3 linked regions of the Polyangium mundeleinium genome follow. The protein of the gene in region 1 interacts with the protein of each later gene in a pairwise test. Links are inferred from orthologs where the notes say so. Each region holds a gene or a part of one and is shown in the gene's direction. Other genes may lie near its edges.

Region 1 (5,543 bases):
GCTCTCGATCTTCGAGAGATCGAGCAGGTCGTCGACGAGCTGGCGCAGGCGTTTGGCGTGACGATCGATGACGTCGACGAACTCGGCGGCCTCTTCGGGCTCGGCGAGCGCGCCGGCGAGGAGCGTCTCGGCCGCGGTGCTGATGGCCGTGACCGGCGTGCGGAGCTCGTGCGAGACGTTCGCCACGAAGTCGGTGCGGATCGTCTCCAGGCGCCGGAGGTCCGTGACGTCGTGGAAGACGGCGATGAGGCCGCGATCGTTGGTGGTCTGACGATCACGATCCTTGCGCGTCGGGAGCTTGGAGACCCGCACGAGGAGCTTGCGCGGGAGCAGGCCCGAGAGCTCGACCTCACGCACGACGGCCTCGCTCCCCGCAGCGGCGCGATCGAGCGCTTCTTGGAGCGAGGCGTTGCGGATGACCTCGATCACGCTCTTGCCGATCGTGCCTTCCCCGACGAGCGTCATGCCGCGCAGCGCGCGGTTCGCGAGGACGATCCGCGCGTCGCCGTCGGTGACGAGCACGCCCTCGTTCATGCCGTCGAGGATCGAGGCGAGGAGATCCCGCTCGTCGCGGAGCTCTTCGATCGCGGCGAGCAGCTCACTCGACAGGCGGTTCAAGGCACGACCGAGCTGCGCGGTCTCGTCGGTGCCCTGCGCGGGCGCGTGGATCGCGAGGTTGCCGCCGGCCATCGCCAGCGCAGCCTCGGTCAGGCTACGGACGGGGCGCGTGAGCAGGTACGTGCCGAATGCGCTCATCGCCACGGCCGCGGCGATCGCGACGGCGATGCCGACGAGCAAGAAGATGCGCGCGCTCCCGATGGCCGCGTCGACGCCGGTGAGCGGCACGGCGATGCGCACGACGGAGACGCCGTGCTCGGGCTTGGGGTAGCGGCGCGCGGCGTAGATCATGCGCTGGCCGAGGGTGCCGCTGTAGCGGAGCGCGCTGCCGGTGCCGGTCGCGAGCGCGGAAGCGATCTCCTCCCGCGCGGCGTGGTTCTCCGTCCGCAAGACTTCGTCGTGCGTGAGCTCGGAGTCGCCGAGCACGGCGCCGCCCGGGGCGATGAGCGTGATGCGTCCCCCGGCGAGCGTGCCGAGCTCGTCGGACAGCGCGTCGAGCGTGGCGCCCTCGGCGCACGGAGAGTGCTCGCAGCGGCGCCGGACGATGTCCTCGCAGAGGCGGAGCTCGCCGGTGAGCTGCACCATCGTGCGCTCGATCATGAGCGCTTCGAGCGAGCGGGAGCCGAAGCGCTCGATCGCGAGGCCCGCGAGGAGCATGAGCACGACCGACGCGAGGATGAGCTTCGCGCGGATGCCGAGGCGGCCGATCATTCGTCGGCGGGCGGGGAGAGCTCGCCGGGCTCGGCGCGGAAGCGGTATCCGACGCCGCGCACGGTCTCGACGTAGTCACCGGCGAGGCCGAGTTTTTCGCGTACGCGCTTGACGTGCGTGTCGACGTTGCGGGCCGTGACGTCGACGTGCGAGCCCCAGACCTCGTCGAGCAAGACGTCGCGGGTCATGACGCGCCCGCGGCGATCAAAGAGCACGACGAGCAGCTTGAACTCGAGCGCGGTGAAGGCGATCTCCTCGCCGTTCACCCACGCGCGGTGCGCGGCGCGATCGACACGAAGGACGCCGAAATCGATCTTCGCGCCGTCGGGCTGCGGGCCCTCGGCGCGGCGCAAGATCGCACGCGCCCTCAAGATGAGTTCGCGCACGGAAAAGGGTTTGACGACGTAGTCGTCGGCGCCGAGTTCGAAGCCGACCACGCGATCCACCTCTTCCCCCTTGGCCGTGACCATGATGACGGGGATGCTGGCCGTCTCCGGGGACTGCTTGAGGCGCTTGCACACCTCGGTGCCCGGCATGTCGGGGAGCATGAGATCGAGGATCACGAGGTCGAACGGCTCTTCTTTGACCGCGCGGAGCGCAGTCTCGCCGTTCATCGCGGAGACGACGTCGAACCCCGCCTGCTTGAAGTTGTAGGACAGGACGCGCTGAAGGTCGCGCTCGTCCTCGACGATGAGAACGTTCGTCGGCATGCGTGGGCCCCACCTCTAGCAGCCTTGTGTGACAGGCGCGTGGCGTGCGGTCCAGCATGGGGGCGAGCCGAGCCATGGCGGGCGTCTCCCTTCCAATTCGGCAAGAACGACGCGCCGGCGCGAGCTTTTCTTGCGCGCACGCCCTCTTTCTTCTAGTAGGGGCGCGTCATGGCACTGGAGCGCACTCTTTCCATCGTCAAGCCCGATGCGGTCGAGAAGAACCACACGGGTGCGATCATCGCCCGCCTCGAACAGGAGGGCTTCATCGTTCGCGCGATGAAGCGCGTCCACCTCACCCGCGCGGAGGCCGAAGGCTTCTACGCGGAGCACCGTGGACGCGGCTTCTTCGACGAACTTTGCGCGTTCATGTCGCGCAGCCCGATCGTCATCATGGCGCTCGAGCGCGAGGACGCGATCGCGAAGTACCGCGAGGTCATCGGCGCGACGAACCCCGCGAACGCCGCCGAAGGTACGATCCGCAAGCTGTACGCCGCGAGCGTCGGCGAGAACGCGGTGCACGGCTCGGACAAGCCCGAGTCCGCTGCGCGCGAGATCGCCTACTTCTTCGCCGGCTACGAGGTTTCTCCCCGCGCGTGACCGGATCGGCGCGCGCAGAAAGCCCGCTCGCCATCGCCCGCGGCGCGGTCCGTGAGGGCCTCGCCGCGCTCGAAGGCTTCGGCGACCTGCTCGGCTCACGCCGCATCGGGCCACGCGCCCTCGCGGTCGCGTTGAGCGAGATGGTCCCGGCCTGCGAGGCGCTGCGCGCGTCGTTCGTCGCGCTCGAGCTCGCGTTCGTCGCGACGCTCGCCTCCGATCTGGAAGCGCAAGATCAAGCCCGCACCCTCGGCACGCACGCAGGCGCGTGTGTCGCCGCCCTCTCGTCCGCCTTCTCCGATGGCGGATCGCTCTCCGATGCGCGGCGGCGCCTCGCCCTCGAAGCCTCCGTGCGCAAGCACGGGGCCGAGCTTCGGGACACGTTCGCGATCGCGGAGCTCTTCGCCGCGTCCGTCACGCCCGCGCCCACGGAGCTCGATCTCGTCGACGTGCTGGAGCAACGGTTCGGCGCGAATCGCGCGGCCGAGGAGGGGATGATTCGAATCGCCGTGGAGGCGCCGCGGCCCTCGTGGCTCGTGGCGGATCGGCACGTGCTCGGCGGGCTCGTCGAGCTCGCGGCGCCGATCGCCTCGCGCCGCGGGACGGTGACGGCGCGGCTCGGCGTCGCGCGTCCGTCCAGCGGGGGTCTCGTCATTCGCTTGAGCCCGGCGCCGCGGAACGCGCCGGCGACGCGGCTCGTGCTGTCCGTGACGGCGCGGGGCGAGGTGCCGAGCTCGCTTGGGATCGCTCACGTGGCCGCGCGTCGCGCGAAGCTCGGGCTCACGATCGACGCAGCCGCGGGGATCGTCTCGATCGAGAGCGAGCGCGAGGCGACGTGAAATCCGTGCTATCCCGGCCGGGATGAACCTCGCCGACTCCCTCGCGCCGCTCGTCTCGGCCGCCTTCGCCGATCGTTCCCTCCTGAAGGATCCCGCGTACGAGCGCGCCGTCCTGCAGACGATCGACGCGCTCGATGGTGGCGTTCTCCGCGTCGCCGAGCCCGTCTCCGAGGGCCATTGGGTGACGCATGCGTGGGTGAAGCAGGCCATCCTGCTCTACTTCGCCGTGCAGAAGATGTCGGTGATGGAGGCGGGGCCGCTCGAGTTCCACGACAAGATCCCGCTGAAGCGTGGCCTCGACGCCGCGGGCGTGCGTGTCGTGCCGCCGGGCGCGGTGCGGTACGGCGCGTTCCTCGAAGCCGGCGCGATCGTCATGCCGGGCTACGTGAACATCGGCGCGCGCGTGGGCGCAGGGACGATGGTCGACACGTGGGCGACCGTGGGCTCGTGCGCGCAGATCGGCCGCGACGTTCACCTCGCAGGCGGCGTCGGGATCGGCGGCGTGCTCGAACCGCCGGGCGCGCAGCCCGTCATCATCGAGGACGGCGTCTTCGTCGGCTCACGCGTGATCGTGGTTGAAGGCGTGATCGTGGAGCGCGAGGCCGTGCTCGGCGCAGGCGTCGTGCTCACGGCGTCGACCGCGATCCTCGACGTGACCGGCGCGGAGGTCGTCGAGCACCGCGGGCGCGTCCCCGCGCGCAGCGTCGTCATCCCCGGGATGCGGCCGAAGCGTTTCCCAGCGGGCGAGTTCGGCGTGCCGTGCGCGCTCATCATCGGAAAGCGGACCGAATCGACCGATCGCAAGGTCTCGCTCAACGCCGCGCTCCGGGACTTCGCGGTGGCGGTATGAGCGAGGTCGAAGCGCGGCTCGTCGAGACCCTTCTTTGGCTCTGCAACATTCCCTCGCCGACAGGCGAGGAGCGGCGGATCGCCGACGCCGTCCAGGAGCGCGTCTCCCGCGCGCCCCTCGCCGCGCCGCCGCGCCGTCACGGCGAATCGATCGTCGTGCCTGTCACGCGAGGCACAGGCGGCCCGCGCATCGCGCTCGCGGGGCACCTCGACGTCGTGCGCACGTCCCACGATGGTCCACCGCGCGTCGAAGGCGACAAGCTCTACGGTCCCGGCGCCTCGGATATGAAGTCGGGTCTCGCGCTCATGCTCGACCTCTTGGAGCACGGCGCGCGCGAGATCACAGGCACCGATCTCACCTTGATCTTCTACGCCCGTGAGGAGGGGCCGTACGTCGACAACGAGCTCGGCCGCGTGCTCGCAGACGATCCCGAGGCCACGGCCGTGGATCTCGCCGTCTGCATGGAGCCCTCGGACAACAAGCTGAGCCTCGGCGCATCAGGCTCGATCCACGCGCGCGTGACGTTCGAGGGCCGCACCGCGCACAGCGCACGGCCGTGGCAAGGCGAGAACGCGATCCACAAGGCCGGCCCGTTCCTGACGGAGCTGGGCGCACGCGAGCCGCGCACGGTGATCCTCGACGGGCTCACGTACCGCACGGTCACGTCCGCGACCCTGGCGGAGGGCGGTCGTGGTCGGAACGTGGTGCCCGACGCCTTCACGCTCAACCTGAACCACCGCTTCTCCCCCGACACGTCGATCCCCGGAGCCCAACGCGACATCGAAGCGCTCGTCGCAGGCCGCGCAAACATCGAGTGGACCGACCTCTCCCCCTCTGCGCCACCCCACGCGTCCCACCCGCTCGTGCTCGCCCTGAAGGACGCAGGCGTCGCCGGCGTCGAGGCGAAGCAGGCATGGACCGACGTCGCGCGCTTCGCGGCCCTCTCCGTGCCCGCCGTGAACTGGGGACCCGGCGTGAACGCACAAGCGCACCAGCGAAACGAGTGGACGTCGATCCCACTGCTAGCGGAAGGTCGCGCGATCCTCCGCCGGTTCTTCGAGGCGATCGGGCGGCGGTAGGATAGCCACAGCCCCGTTGGAAGAACTGCGCATCGCGCAGTTCTTCCACCCTCGGTCCAGGCCGTGCCTGGTCCGGGTCCAGGGGCGGACAGCCCCTGGTCGGGTCCGGGGTGAAACCCCGGCGCAACGGCCTGCGCCTCAG
Region 2 (5,578 bases), 9.1 Mb from region 1 along the record:
AGGCGGCGAAGGCATTTCGCAAGAAATCACGTCGGTCCATCAGAGCTCTCCATGATGCGGCTTGCCCGCCTTTTCCCAGGTTTCGTAGGCCGGGGACCGATACAGCGGGTCCTCGGGGGCGGTGACGAGCGGCTCGTCGTCCTTCGGTTCGTAGCTCGATTCGAGGAGCCGGGCGACGTCGAAGCGCACGAAACGGCCGAGCAGGTGCGGGCCTTCGCTGACCCAAAGGACACGCGCCGTCGTGTCCATGACGACGGCGTGCGTGGCGATGAGGGCGTCGAGGGAGCGGCGGTGGCCGATCGGGAGGTCCACCCCGCCGAGGCCTTTTTTGTCGCGCAGAACGCCCATCACGTGTTCGACGGACGCGGCCGGCGGGAGATTCGAGAGGAGCTCGTCGAGGCGCTCGCGGCGCGGGTGCGTGGACGTCGTGGTCTCGACGCGTTTGTTCGCGGGGTCGCCCGCGAGCGGGCCTTCGAGGTGGTTCGTGAGCGGGACTTTTCCGCGTCCACGACGGACGTGGATCGGCTCGCCCGGGGCGCGCTCGACGATCGCGACGTCGCCCTTGGCGTCGGTGAGCATGATCATGTGCGAGACCATGGGGGACCGATCGCGGAGCAGGTCGATGGCCTCGGCGGTGGTGCGGGCGCGGCCGAGGAGGTCGCGTGTGGTGTGGACGACGGGCTCGCCGACGTTGCGAGGCTCGCGGGCGCGGGCGCCGTGGACGACGAGCGCGAGGCCCTCGGCGTTCATGCCGCTGACGGCGCCGATGAGGCCGGGCCAGGCGACGGAGGCATACGGAATGCGGTCTTGCTCGCGGACGAGGAAGACGGCCTTGCCCGTGTCGAAGATGCTGCCGGCCTCGAAATCGAAATTGCGGGCGAGGACGGTGTGGCCGTCCTCGAAGGCGCCGTCGCCGAGGGCGAAGCTCGTGCAGCCGATGAGCGGCGAATGCTCGAACGAGAGGGCGATGTCGTAGAGGGAATGCAAAAAGACGAAGCGATGGTAGGTCGAGAGGAAGCCGTCGTACGGGTCGGGCGAGAAGCCGCGGGCCTGGGCGGCGATCTCGCGGCGGCGTTCGTCCTGCATTCCCTGGTCGACGTGGCGGAATTCGAGGCGGCTCAGGTCGACGAGCAGCCAGCGCAAGGGCGGGACAGGGACGTAATGGCTGAACTGGTCGTAGAGCGTGCCCTCGTTCTCGACCATTTCGCGGTAGAGGAGGCGCGAATGCTGGTGGCCGATCTCCTCGGGCGTGCCGGCGAGGCGGACTTCGAGGATCGCGCCGCGCTTTCGGGCATACGCAGGGCCGAGGACCCGCAGGCCGGGGCGCGCCTCCACGGCCTCGCCGGTCGCCTGGGCAATGGCGGGGGGCTCGATCCGCGTGCCGGCGAGGATGGAGACGTGGGCGAGGCTCGGAACGACGACGAGGAGGACGAACGCCACGAGGAGGCGCCGTTTCCAGCGCGCACGCGGCCTCGGGGCGGGGGTCTTCGGGCCTTCTTCGGTCACGGCGCCTCGAATCAGTGCTCCTGGGCGCTTTCGAGCGACGTGTCCCGCGAGGGCCGCGAGGGTTTGGCCGAGGGCGCAGGCGGGGTCGCCGGGGGAATCGTGGCGGGGGCGAGCCTCGATTCGGCGAGGGTGCTGACGACGCGGAAGACGATGCGCGCCGGGTCGCGCACGCTGTGGAAATGGGTGAGGCGCTCGTCCTCCGGCGGATACACGACGTCCATGGGGACCTCGACGATCCGGACGCCCGCGGCAATGGCGCGGAGGATGATCTCGGCCTCGAACGCATACCCCTCGTCCCGGGCGCCGAGCGAGAGCGTGGTCTGGAGGGGATACCGGCGCAGGCCACATTGCGTGTCGGCGAGCGGGCGGCCGCTGAAGAGCGAAAGGAAAAGGTTCGAGATGCGGTTCGACATCTGGTTCGCGCGCGGCGCGCCGGCGCGGACGAGGTCACGCACGCCGAGGACGAGGGCGCGCGGGTCGGGGTCGACGAAGGCGATGCGATGCGCCTCGGCCGGCGGATGCTGGGCGTCGGCGTCGAGCGTGACGGCGACGTCGAAGCCGCGCCGCAGGGCGTGCATCATGCCGGTGCGGAGGGCCGCGCCCTTGCCGCGATTGTTGGGGTGCGAGAGGACGGTGGCGCCGGCCGCGCGGGCGAGGTCGGCGGTGCCGTCTGTGGAGCCGTCATCGACGACGAAGACCGCGGAGGGCTCGGGCCAGAGGGCGCGCGTGGCGCGGACGACCTCGGCGACGGTGCGGGCGGCCTGATAAGCGGGGATGATCGCGCAAGGACGCATCGGTTCGAGAACCGTTACCACGCCAAGCGCGCCTCGGGGAGCGCTGCGCAGGACACCGGCGTGCGTGGGGGGGACGTTCGGGGTAGGGTGGCGGCGATGGAAGACTTCGATCCCGAGGCGATGCGGGTGCTGCGTTACCGCGCGAAGGGCGTGCTGCGGCAGCGGATGCGGGCGCTCCGGAACTCGATCCCGCGTGAGTCGCTCGCCGAGCGATCGGGCAAAATTCGGGCGGGGCTCCTCGGGAGGCCGGAGGTCGTCGGGGCGCGGACGGTCGCGCTTTTCTGGCCGATCGTGAAGCGCGGCGAGGTGGACCTCCGGCCGCTCGTCGCGGAGCTTCGGGGGCGGGGCGTGCGCGTGGCATTTCCCTCGATCCACCCGGAGACGCGCGTGATGACGTTCCGCATCCCGGCCGATCCCGCGGCCATGGAGGAGCACGGGCTCGGCTTTCAGGAGCCGCTGCTCACGGATCCGGAGGCCGGGGAGGTCGACGTGGTGGTGGTGCCGGCGCTCGGCGTGGACGGGGAGGGGAACCGGATCGGGTATGGGGCGGGGTATTACGATCGAACCATTCCGCGATTCTGCCCGCCGGGCGTGGCGATTGGCGTGGTGTACGATTTTCAGGTGTTATCGGAGGTGCCGGTGACGGAGGGGGACGTGCCGCTGCCGGTCGTGGTGACGGACGAGCGTGTGATCGAGGTCTGAGGCGCGGACGTCTTCGGCGGAATGGGGAGGGCGCGCGCCACGATCTTCGGTGAATCCGGCGAGTCGGGTGGTCCCGCGCGCTGCGTGGTGTAAACCTAGCGCGTTTTGATTTCCAGGAATCACGCGCGGAGCGCCCGCGCGCGATGCGGGGGGAACACATGCGCACCAATTCTTCCGTGCTGTGCTGCGGGCTCGTCCCGCTTTTGTGGCTCTGCGCCGGATGCGGGGCCGACGGGTTCGAGCGCACCGGAGTGGCGGTCGATTCGCTGGAATGGAAAGAGGGCGCCAAGCTCGTGGCGCCCGAGGGGACGAAAGAGGCGGAGTTTGGCGTGTCCGTCGCCATCGACGGAGATATCGCGATCGTCGGGGCGCACTCCGACGATGGGATCGCCGAGAACGCCGGCGCCGCGCAGGTCTTCGTGCGAAAAGACAACGTCTGGCTCCCGCAGCAGAAGATCGTGGCCTCCGATGCAGAGGCGACGGATGGATTCGGCTACGCCGTTGCGGTTTCGGGCGATATCGCGATCATCGGCGCGCCGAACGAGGACGACCCGGCCGAAAACGCGGGCGCGGCGTACATCTTCGTGCGCGAAGGCGACGCATGGAAGGAGCAGCAGAAGCTCGTCTCGCCGAATCCGGAGTTCATTGGTTCGTTCGGCACGTCGGTGGCGATTTCAGGCAACCTCGTGCTTGTCGGGGCCAGCCGCGAGGACGGGCTCGGCTTCGATTCCGGCGCGGCGTACGTCTTCGTTCGCGACGGGTCCGGAACCATGTGGGGCCTGCAAAAGAAGCTCTTGCCGGCGGACGGGGCGCCGAGCCATTTCGGCTCCGCGGTCGCGCTCTCGGCGAACGCCGCCGTCGTCGGGGCGCCGCGGGACAACGCCGGTATGCCGGTCTCGGTCGGCGCGGCGTACGTCTTCGACCGCGCAGAGGGCGCCTGGCCGCTCGAACAGATTCTCGTGGCGGACGACGCGGGCGAGCAAGATTATTTCGGAGCTTCCGTGGCGATCTCGGGAGACACGACGCTCGTGGGCGCGACGGGAGACGACGACGTCGCCGAGGACGGCGGCGCGGCCTATGTCTTTTCGCGGGTGGACAACGTGTGGAGCGCGCAGCAGAAGCTCGTCCCCTCCGCGCCGGAGAAGTTCGGCAGGTTCGGAATGGCGACGTCGGTCGCGGGCGACGTGGCGCTCGTGGGGACCTATCTCAGCGGGCCCAACGTCACGGGCGCAGGGTCGGCCTACGTATTCGTGCGCGAGAGTGACGTGTGGGTCCCGGATCACCGGCTCCTCGCGTCGGACGGGGCCGACGGCGATTTCTTCGGCATCGCGGTCGCGCTCTCCGAAGGCACGGCGATCGTCGGCGCGCCGGGCGACGATAACGACAAGGGCGAGAATGCCGGCTCGGTGTATACGTTCGGGGCGCTGATCGCCTCGGGGGCGAACGGCGCCGGTGGAATGGGCGGCGCCGGCGGATTCGACGGCGTCGGCGGCGCGGGCGGCGCGGGCGCACGTCCGAACCAGGCGACCATCGGCGACGACAGCGCGATGATGACGGGCGGATGCGGCGCGTGCACCGCCGCGGGCGGGAGCGAGGAGACGCGGGGGCTGATGGCGGCGATGATGGCGCTCGGGATGGCGTTCGTCGGCGGGCGCCGGCGCTCGCGCCTCAATGCAAGGGGTCGCCGAGGATCTTCTTCCGATCGAGCTGCTCGGCGAGGGTGAGCCGGTCGGCGTCATTCATGGAGACGAACCGAATCGCCTGCAGCCGGTCTTTCATCCAGATCGGGCGGCCGCGCAGGCGAATCGGTCGGCCCGCGCCGACGTCCAGCTCGAACGCGGTGATCATGCTGAGCTCCCGATCCACGAGGGTCCGCGGTGTTTCGAAGACGAGCCCGCTCACCGAGAGGTCGACGGCGCGGCACGCGTGGCGATGACCATCCACGATGGCAACCAGGGGATAGTCGCAGAGCGCGCGAGGGCCGATCCGTCGTTCCATGAAGGTCCGTCTGCCGCGATACGGGAAGAAGATCGACCGGGCCAACTTTTTGCCGTCGCCCGAGCGCGGGCTAGGATCGGCGTCGAGGAGGATCCGGAATGCCCACGTGCCGCGAGTGCGAGAACGAGGTCGACGAGCTGAAGACCGTGAAGGTCGGGACCAAGAAGAAGAAGATGTGCGAGGACTGCGCCGACCGCGTCGCCCAGGAAGGCGCGATCGCCGAGGAGAGCGAGGCCGTCGTGCAAGGGATGATGGGCTTCAAGGGGCGACGCTAGCAGCCTGTGGACTTATCTGCTGCGCGCCCCGAATCGTCGGTCGACATCGCTCGAAATCCTTCAGGATTCCTCGCTCCGTCGCCCTAGCTTCGGGGCGCTCGCGACGATAATTCCACAGGCTGCTAGGGCGCGCCGCGCCTCATCGCATGATTTGATCGATCTCGTTCGAGGTCGCGTCCGCGAGCCCCTTCGCGAGCTTCTTCGGATCGAGCTCGACCGCGATCGCCACGGCGTCGGGCGCGTGCGTCGGCAGCGGCGCCGTCGCGGGGACGTCGAGGCCGAGCAGACGGCCAAACGAGCCCT
Region 3 (5,734 bases), 340 kb from region 1 along the record:
TAGCCGACGCCGAGGTGCAGGTCGCTGCCCTTTTTCGCGAGCAGCTCGTCGAAGAGCCGGTCGATGCGGGCCATCACGCGCCTCCCTTCTTGCCGAAGAGCGCGCCGGCGCGCCCGAGCAGGCCCTTGTTCGCCTCGGGCTCGGCGGGCTTCGGGGGCTCGCCGGGCGGGGCTTGGGGTGCTGCTGCCGGCGCGCGTTTGCCTGCGATCGTGGCTTCGAGCTCGTCCGGGGCCTCGGCGACGAGGAGCGCGTCTTCGAGGGAGGCCTTGCCCGCGCGGACCAGCTCGGCGAGCGAGTCGTCGAGCCGCACGATGCCGAAGCCCTTGCCGCGCTGCTGCAAGCTCGGGATTTGCCAGGTCTTGCTCTCGCGGATGAGGTTCCAGAGCGGCACGGATCCGGGGAGCATCTCGGCGGCGGCGATCATGCCGGGGCCGTCCTTCCGCGGCAGGAGGCGCTGGCTCACGACGAGCCGCAGGCCACCGGCGAGCGTCACGCGCACCTGCTGCTGATCGCCGGGCGGGAAGAGGTCGATGAGCCGATCGATGGTCTTCGCCGCGCTCGGCGTGTTCATCGTGCCGAGCACGAGGTGCCCGGTCTCGCTCGCGGAGAGCGCCATGCGCACGGTCTCCGTGTCGCGCAGCTCGCCCACGACGATGACGTCCGGATCCTCGCGGAGCGATGCTTTGAGGGCCGATGGAAATGTCCGCGTGTGCGATCCGACCTCGCGCTGGCTCATCATGGCCTTCTTGCGCGGGTGGACGTACTCGATCGGGTCCTCGACCGTGATGACGTGATGCGAGGTCTCGCTGTTGATGATGTCGACGAGCGCGGCGAGCGTCGTGGTTTTTCCGTGCGCCGTGGGCCCTGTGATCACGATGAGGCCCTGGTGGTGGCGTGTCGCGAGCGCGATGGCGTCGGGCAGGCCGAGCTCGGCGAGGGTCGGGATTTCCCGCGAGATGAGTCGGAACGAGGCCTTGAGCCCGGTGCGCTGGCGCGTAACGTTGACGCGCGCGCGGCCGATGCGCGGATCGTCGAGCGCGAAATCGCAGGAGCCGTCGAGCGCGAGCTGGGCGCGCAGGCGCTCGGGGATGCGCGACTCCAGCATTCGTTCGAGGGCCTGCGGCTCGACCACCGGGCCGCGCGGGACGAGCTTGCCCGAGATACGGAGGAGCGGCGGCCGATCCGCGACGATGTGCAGATCACTCGCGCCCTCCGCGCGCGCGCGGAGCAGGACGTCGTCGAGCGCGAGCGTGGCGAAATGGGCGACGCTCGCCGCGGCCGCGAGGAGCGTGGGATCGGCCGGATCGTCGAGCGTGATGGAGAAATTCCGCGGGCGAGGCGTGTCCTTCCGCGCGGGCGGGGCGTGGTGCTCGTCGAGGTCGAGCTCGAACGAGGGCGGCGCGGCGATCACGGGGGCCGGCGCCGTGATCTTGTCGGCGGGAGGCAGCGCGGCCTGGGGCGGCGGGGCGGGCGCCTGGGGAGGCGTGTCCTCGTTGAGGTCGCCCCACATGAGCTCCGGCGGCGGCGCGCCGGGTTTCGTGGCGCCCGCGGACGGCGCGGGGCGCGCGGCGGCGGGCTTTTGCGGCGTGGGTTTCGGCGGCGGGACGCCGGGGGCCGCGTCTTTGCGTGGATCCTGGGCGAGCCGCATGAGCCGGGCTTGCACGGCGTTCGTGTTTCGCACGGCGGCGATGGCGACCGCGCCGATGCCGTCCACGCGGCAGCCCCACTGCACGGGCTTCGGGCCGAGGTTTTCGAGGTGGCGGCCTCCGCCGGCCGTGGTGAGGAGCGCGAGGATGTCGTCGGTCGAGAGGATCTTCCGGTCGACGATCTCGTAGGTGCCGCCGATCTTGACGCAGGGATTTCGGCCCGTGGCGAGGGCGACCTCGGTGACGTCGGGCCGGAGGAGGTTCTCGAGCAGGGCTTTGAGCTGGGGCATCGCCTTGGCGGAGCGCGGGGGAGGGTCATCGTAACGGAGGGCTCGATGTTTCGGCAAGGACGGCGCCGTCCGCGATACCATCGCCGCAGATCGCACGGGTTCGCCATGGAACACGCACCCATCTTCGCCGCGCTGCTCGGCGCCCTCGCGGGCGCGCTCGAGGGATTCGTGCTCGCGGTCCTCGTGGCGCCCTACCAGCAGCGCCGTGGCGTGAAATCCGCGCCGGCCATCCCGGCGCATCTCCTGTGTGGCTCGTTTTCGGGCGGGATCACGGCGGGGATCGCGGGGCTCTGGTTGCCCTTTCGGATGGCCGTGGGCGCGGGCGCGGCGGCGTGGCCGCTCGTGTTCGCGATCCTGTGGCTCGTCACGCAGACCGCTTCCGGCAGGCGGGCTTGATCGCCGGCATTCCAAGAAAAAGGGTTGGGTTCGTCCAGGCGCACCCTGCGGCGGATCTCCAGGGCGACGCGTTTTGCTTGTTCGGAGCGGTTCCACCTGGCCAAACCGATCCCGGCGCCCTACGATGGAGCGTGTCCGAGCCATGAAGATCGATATCCCCCGTTCCTGGCAAAAGGTCCTCGCGGCCGAGCTCTCGCGCCCCTCGTTCGCCGAGCTCGCCGCGTTCGTCGACGAGGAGCGGAAAAACCACGTGGTGTTTCCGCCCGAGGACGAAGTGTGGAATGCGTTCAAGGAGACCCCGTACGAGAAGGTCCGCGTGGCCCTGCTCGGCCAGGATCCCTACGTGGGCCCAGGGCAGGCGCACGGGCTCTGCTTTTCGGTTTGTCATTCCCAGCGAATCCCGCCCTCGCTTGCGAACATGTTCCGCGAGCTGCGCGAGGACATCCCCGGCTTCGAGGTGCCCGACCACGGCTGCCTCGAGCCCTGGGCGGCGCAGGGGGTTTTTTTGTTGAACACGATCCTGACGGTGCGTGCAGGCGAGGCGGGGTCGCACCGCGGCAAGGGCTGGGAGACATTCACGGACGGCGTGATTTCGGCCTTGTCGGCGCGAAAGGAGCCGGTCGTCTTTGCGCTCTTCGGGGCGCACGCACAGAAAAAAGCGCGCCTCGTCGATACGTCGAGGAACCCGATCGTCAAGACCGGCCACCCCTCGCCGCTCTCGGTGCGGAGTTTTGCCGGGACGAGGCCGTTTTCCGCCATCAATGCGGCGCTGCGATCGATGGGAGAACCTGAAATCGATTGGAGGTTGCCCCCGCGAAAGGCGTTATTTCCTTCGGCTGGTGCAAGGGACGCAGGTGTTCGCCTTGGCGAACACCTGCGAGGCGGGCTGAAGCCTATCGAATGAGCGCCGCTTCCTGCTATATTTTTCCACGGAGGCGCCCCGGGAGCCGCCGTCGGATCATCTCTCGCGCGAACGGCACGTCCACGAGGATCACCAAGCCGAAGTAGGCCACGCCGAAGACCCCCAGGATCAGGATCGCAGCAGGGACCGGATGCAGCGCAGGTGGCATCAGGAACGAGCCGCCCCACTCCGCTGCTGTAGCGTCGCGGACTCCGAACAGCCAGCCGAGCGCCCACTTCAATCCGAGCGCGAGCATCGCCGCGCCTATCGCGCTGCCCCACAGCTTCGCCAGCACACCCCGCCCGAGCCCGGTGCGGCCGATCCTCTGGCCGAGGAGCCGCTTGAGCATGAGGTATTCGAACCACGCGACGAGGCCCGTGCTCGCGGTGATCCCAGCTCCGCCGAGATCGCGCGGAAGGCCGAGCTGCGCGGGCAGGTAACGGACCGAGTAGAACGCCAGAGCTGCGGTCAACGCCACGCGCAAGACGGCCAACCGAAACGGTGTGCGCGGGTCCTGCAACGCGTAGAAGGCGGACGCGTAGAGCCTGCCCGACGTCGACGCCAGGAGGCCAACGGCGGAGCCCATCAGCAGGTACCACACGTAACGGGTGTCGGCCGCGCGGAATGCGCCCGTTTCGAAGATCGCAGCAGCGACGACGTCGCCCAGCATCAGGAACGCAATCGCGGAGGGCACGACCGGGACCGCGATGCGGAGCAAGCCTGCATCGATTCGCGCCCGCATGGCCGTGGCCACCTCGGACGCGGTGCCGCTCACCTGAGACATGGCCGGGAGTTCGGCCGCCGATACGGCCATGCCGAAGAGGCTGACCGGCAGCAGAGAGATGCCCTGTGCCTGGGACAGCGCGGCGAGAGCGCGCGCAGAGAGCAGAGACGCGTAGGCGAGGTCGATGTAGGCGCTCACCTGCACGACGCCACGCGCGAACATCACGGGCACGAAGTTGCGGATGACCTGGCGAACGTGTGGGTTCGTGATGCCGAGCGAGGGGCGGAATTGCCCGAGGAGTCGGAGCGTCGCGGGGAGCTGCACGCCGAACTGGAGCGCGCTGCCCACGACGGTGGCCCACGTCGCGATGACCGCGAGCTGCGCGACGTCGTCCGCGTCCGCGACGAGCAACGCCAGGATGATCGTCAGGTTCCAAACGACGGGCGCAGCATAGGAGAGGAAGAACCGACGGTGGCTGTTCAGCACCCCGAGGCACCACGCGGAGAACACGAGGAGCGCGGTCCCCGGAAACGCGATTTGCACGAGCCGCATCGTGAGCTCGTAGCTCTCGCCGACCAGGCCGGGCGCGATGAGCGCCATGAGCCACGGCAACGCGAGCATCCCGAGGGCCGTGAACAGCCCGACGACGAGCGCGAGCAGCCCGAAGACCGCGCCGGCGACGCGGTCGGCTTCTTCCTGCTTTTTGCTGCCGGTGAGGGCGGCGTATACCGGAATGAAAGACGCCGAAAGGACGCCTTCGCCGAAGAGGTTCTGCAAAAAATTCGGGATGCGTAACGCAACCGCGAAGGCCGCCGCTGCTATCGAGGTGCCAAAGGAATGGGCGAGCGCACGCTGGCGGGCGAGGCCGACGAGGCGAGAGAGGAGGATCCCCGCCCCGACGAGGAGCGCCCCACGCCGCGGCTTGGAGGAAGAAGCCTGCTGGCCGAGCGACTGCTGTGTCATCAGGTCACGACTCGCTCGGCGTCCGACCCGCGTGGGTCAATTCGGATCCAATCCATACGACTTCATACCGCTTCGGTATGTGGCGTCGCATTCTTTCTCGCACGTCGCTTTCTCTTCTCCACCAGCGACAAGACAACGTTTCTGGCAAGCGTTGAACTGCTTGGCGCATTGGGCTCGACGGAACCAGTCCGACGGCCCCTCCAGGCCATCCGCTCCTGTCTCGTTCTCCGCGTGTCTCAGCGCCGGCCGTGCGTCCGATCGCACCGGCGTCGCGTCTCGGGTGAGTGCAATGGCTGAAAAGATAACAAGATAACGGAGCATCATCTCCTCCAAGCGTAGAGCATGAGGAGATAGGAGTCCCGTGGCGCTGTCAAGCGCCGGACGAGGTCCCGAGACGCGTAGCCAACGAGGCGAAAGCGCTCAGCCGCCCGGTGCCGGAGGCGCCTCCTCCGCGCCCCCGGTTCCCGCCGCCTCCTCCGGGAGCTGCTCCTCGCCCGTCTTCGGATCGATATCGGGGGTGCTCCGGCGCGCGCGGATATGGCTCCGGATGGCCTCGCTTTGCTTCACCACGGGCGCGAGCAGCGCGGCGCGCTTCTGCGCGTGATCGCCCGTCGGCTCGTCGTACGTGCCGAGGATCTTGGCCACGATCCGCAAAAGGTAATTCTGCCCGGCCTCGCGCGCGGCCTTCACCATGCCAAAATCGAGGTCGTCGGTGGACTTCAAGGCCTCGTCGTACTTCATGACGAGCTTCGTGATACGCGCGGCATTGACGCCGAGGCCGAGCTTCTGAACGAGGGGCGCGAGCTCCCCCTGG

Evidence for each region. Proteins that work in one complex are often made in the same cells at the same time.
Region 2: the proteins of ndk (region 1) and POL67_RS00840 interact in binary tests that used the Escherichia coli proteins (3 or more experiments, as listed by UniProt). The link is inferred for Polyangium mundeleinium from one-to-one orthologs.
Region 3: the proteins of ndk (region 1) and ung interact in binary tests that used the Escherichia coli proteins (3 or more experiments, as listed by UniProt). The link is inferred for Polyangium mundeleinium from one-to-one orthologs.

The regions. Positions count from the first base shown.
Region 1 is NZ_JAQNDO010000001.1:9,279,922-9,285,464, reverse strand. The notes cover bases 1,137-3,921. They hold ndk (nucleoside-diphosphate kinase), read left to right. Parts: upstream 1,137-2,207; coding sequence 2,208-2,636; downstream 2,637-3,921. Other genes in these bases: POL67_RS36740 (2,3,4,5-tetrahydropyridine-2,6-dicarboxylate N-succinyltransferase), read left to right, coding at 3,495-3,921; POL67_RS36745 (hypothetical protein), read left to right, coding at 2,633-3,472; POL67_RS36755 (response regulator), read right to left, coding at 1,326-2,039; POL67_RS36760 (HAMP domain-containing sensor histidine kinase), read right to left, coding at 1,137-1,329. Also shown: more of POL67_RS36760, read right to left, coding at 1-1,136; more of POL67_RS36740, read left to right, coding at 3,922-4,322; dapE (succinyl-diaminopimelate desuccinylase), read left to right, coding at 4,319-5,401; POL67_RS36730 (adenine phosphoribosyltransferase), read right to left, coding at 5,540-5,543. UniProt on the Escherichia coli protein: Major role in the synthesis of nucleoside triphosphates other than ATP. The ATP gamma phosphate is transferred to the NDP beta phosphate via a ping-pong mechanism, using a phosphorylated active-site intermediate.
Region 2 is NZ_JAQNDO010000001.1:192,054-197,631, forward strand. Bases 1,380-4,199 are described here. They hold POL67_RS00840 (5-formyltetrahydrofolate cyclo-ligase), read left to right. Parts: upstream 1,380-2,396; coding sequence 2,397-3,002; downstream 3,003-4,199. Other genes in these bases: POL67_RS00830 (C45 family autoproteolytic acyltransferase/hydrolase), read right to left, coding at 1,380-1,506; POL67_RS00835 (glycosyltransferase family 2 protein), read right to left, coding at 1,518-2,300; POL67_RS00845 (FG-GAP repeat protein), read left to right, coding at 3,161-4,199. In the rest of the region: POL67_RS00825 (LolA family protein), read right to left, coding at 1-40; more of POL67_RS00830, read right to left, coding at 40-1,379; more of POL67_RS00845, read left to right, coding at 4,200-4,726; POL67_RS00850 (PilZ domain-containing protein), read right to left, coding at 4,671-5,000; POL67_RS00855 (hypothetical protein), read left to right, coding at 5,099-5,275; POL67_RS00860 (hypothetical protein), read right to left, coding at 5,415-5,578. UniProt on the Escherichia coli protein: Involved in the removal of 5-formyltetrahydrofolate.
Region 3 is NZ_JAQNDO010000001.1:9,615,769-9,621,502, reverse strand. Bases 1,380-4,355 are described here. They hold ung (uracil-DNA glycosylase), read left to right. Parts: upstream 1,380-2,474; coding sequence 2,475-3,236; downstream 3,237-4,355. Other genes in these bases: murJ (murein biosynthesis integral membrane protein MurJ), read right to left, coding at 3,250-4,355; POL67_RS37910 (hypothetical protein), read left to right, coding at 2,042-2,332; POL67_RS37915 (type IV pilus twitching motility protein PilT), read right to left, coding at 1,380-1,936. In the rest of the region: POL67_RS37920 (type IV pilus twitching motility protein PilT), read right to left, coding at 1-74; more of POL67_RS37915, read right to left, coding at 74-1,379; more of murJ, read right to left, coding at 4,356-4,920; POL67_RS37895 (hypothetical protein), read right to left, coding at 5,341-5,734. UniProt on the Escherichia coli protein: Excises uracil residues from the DNA which can arise as a result of misincorporation of dUMP residues by DNA polymerase or due to deamination of cytosine.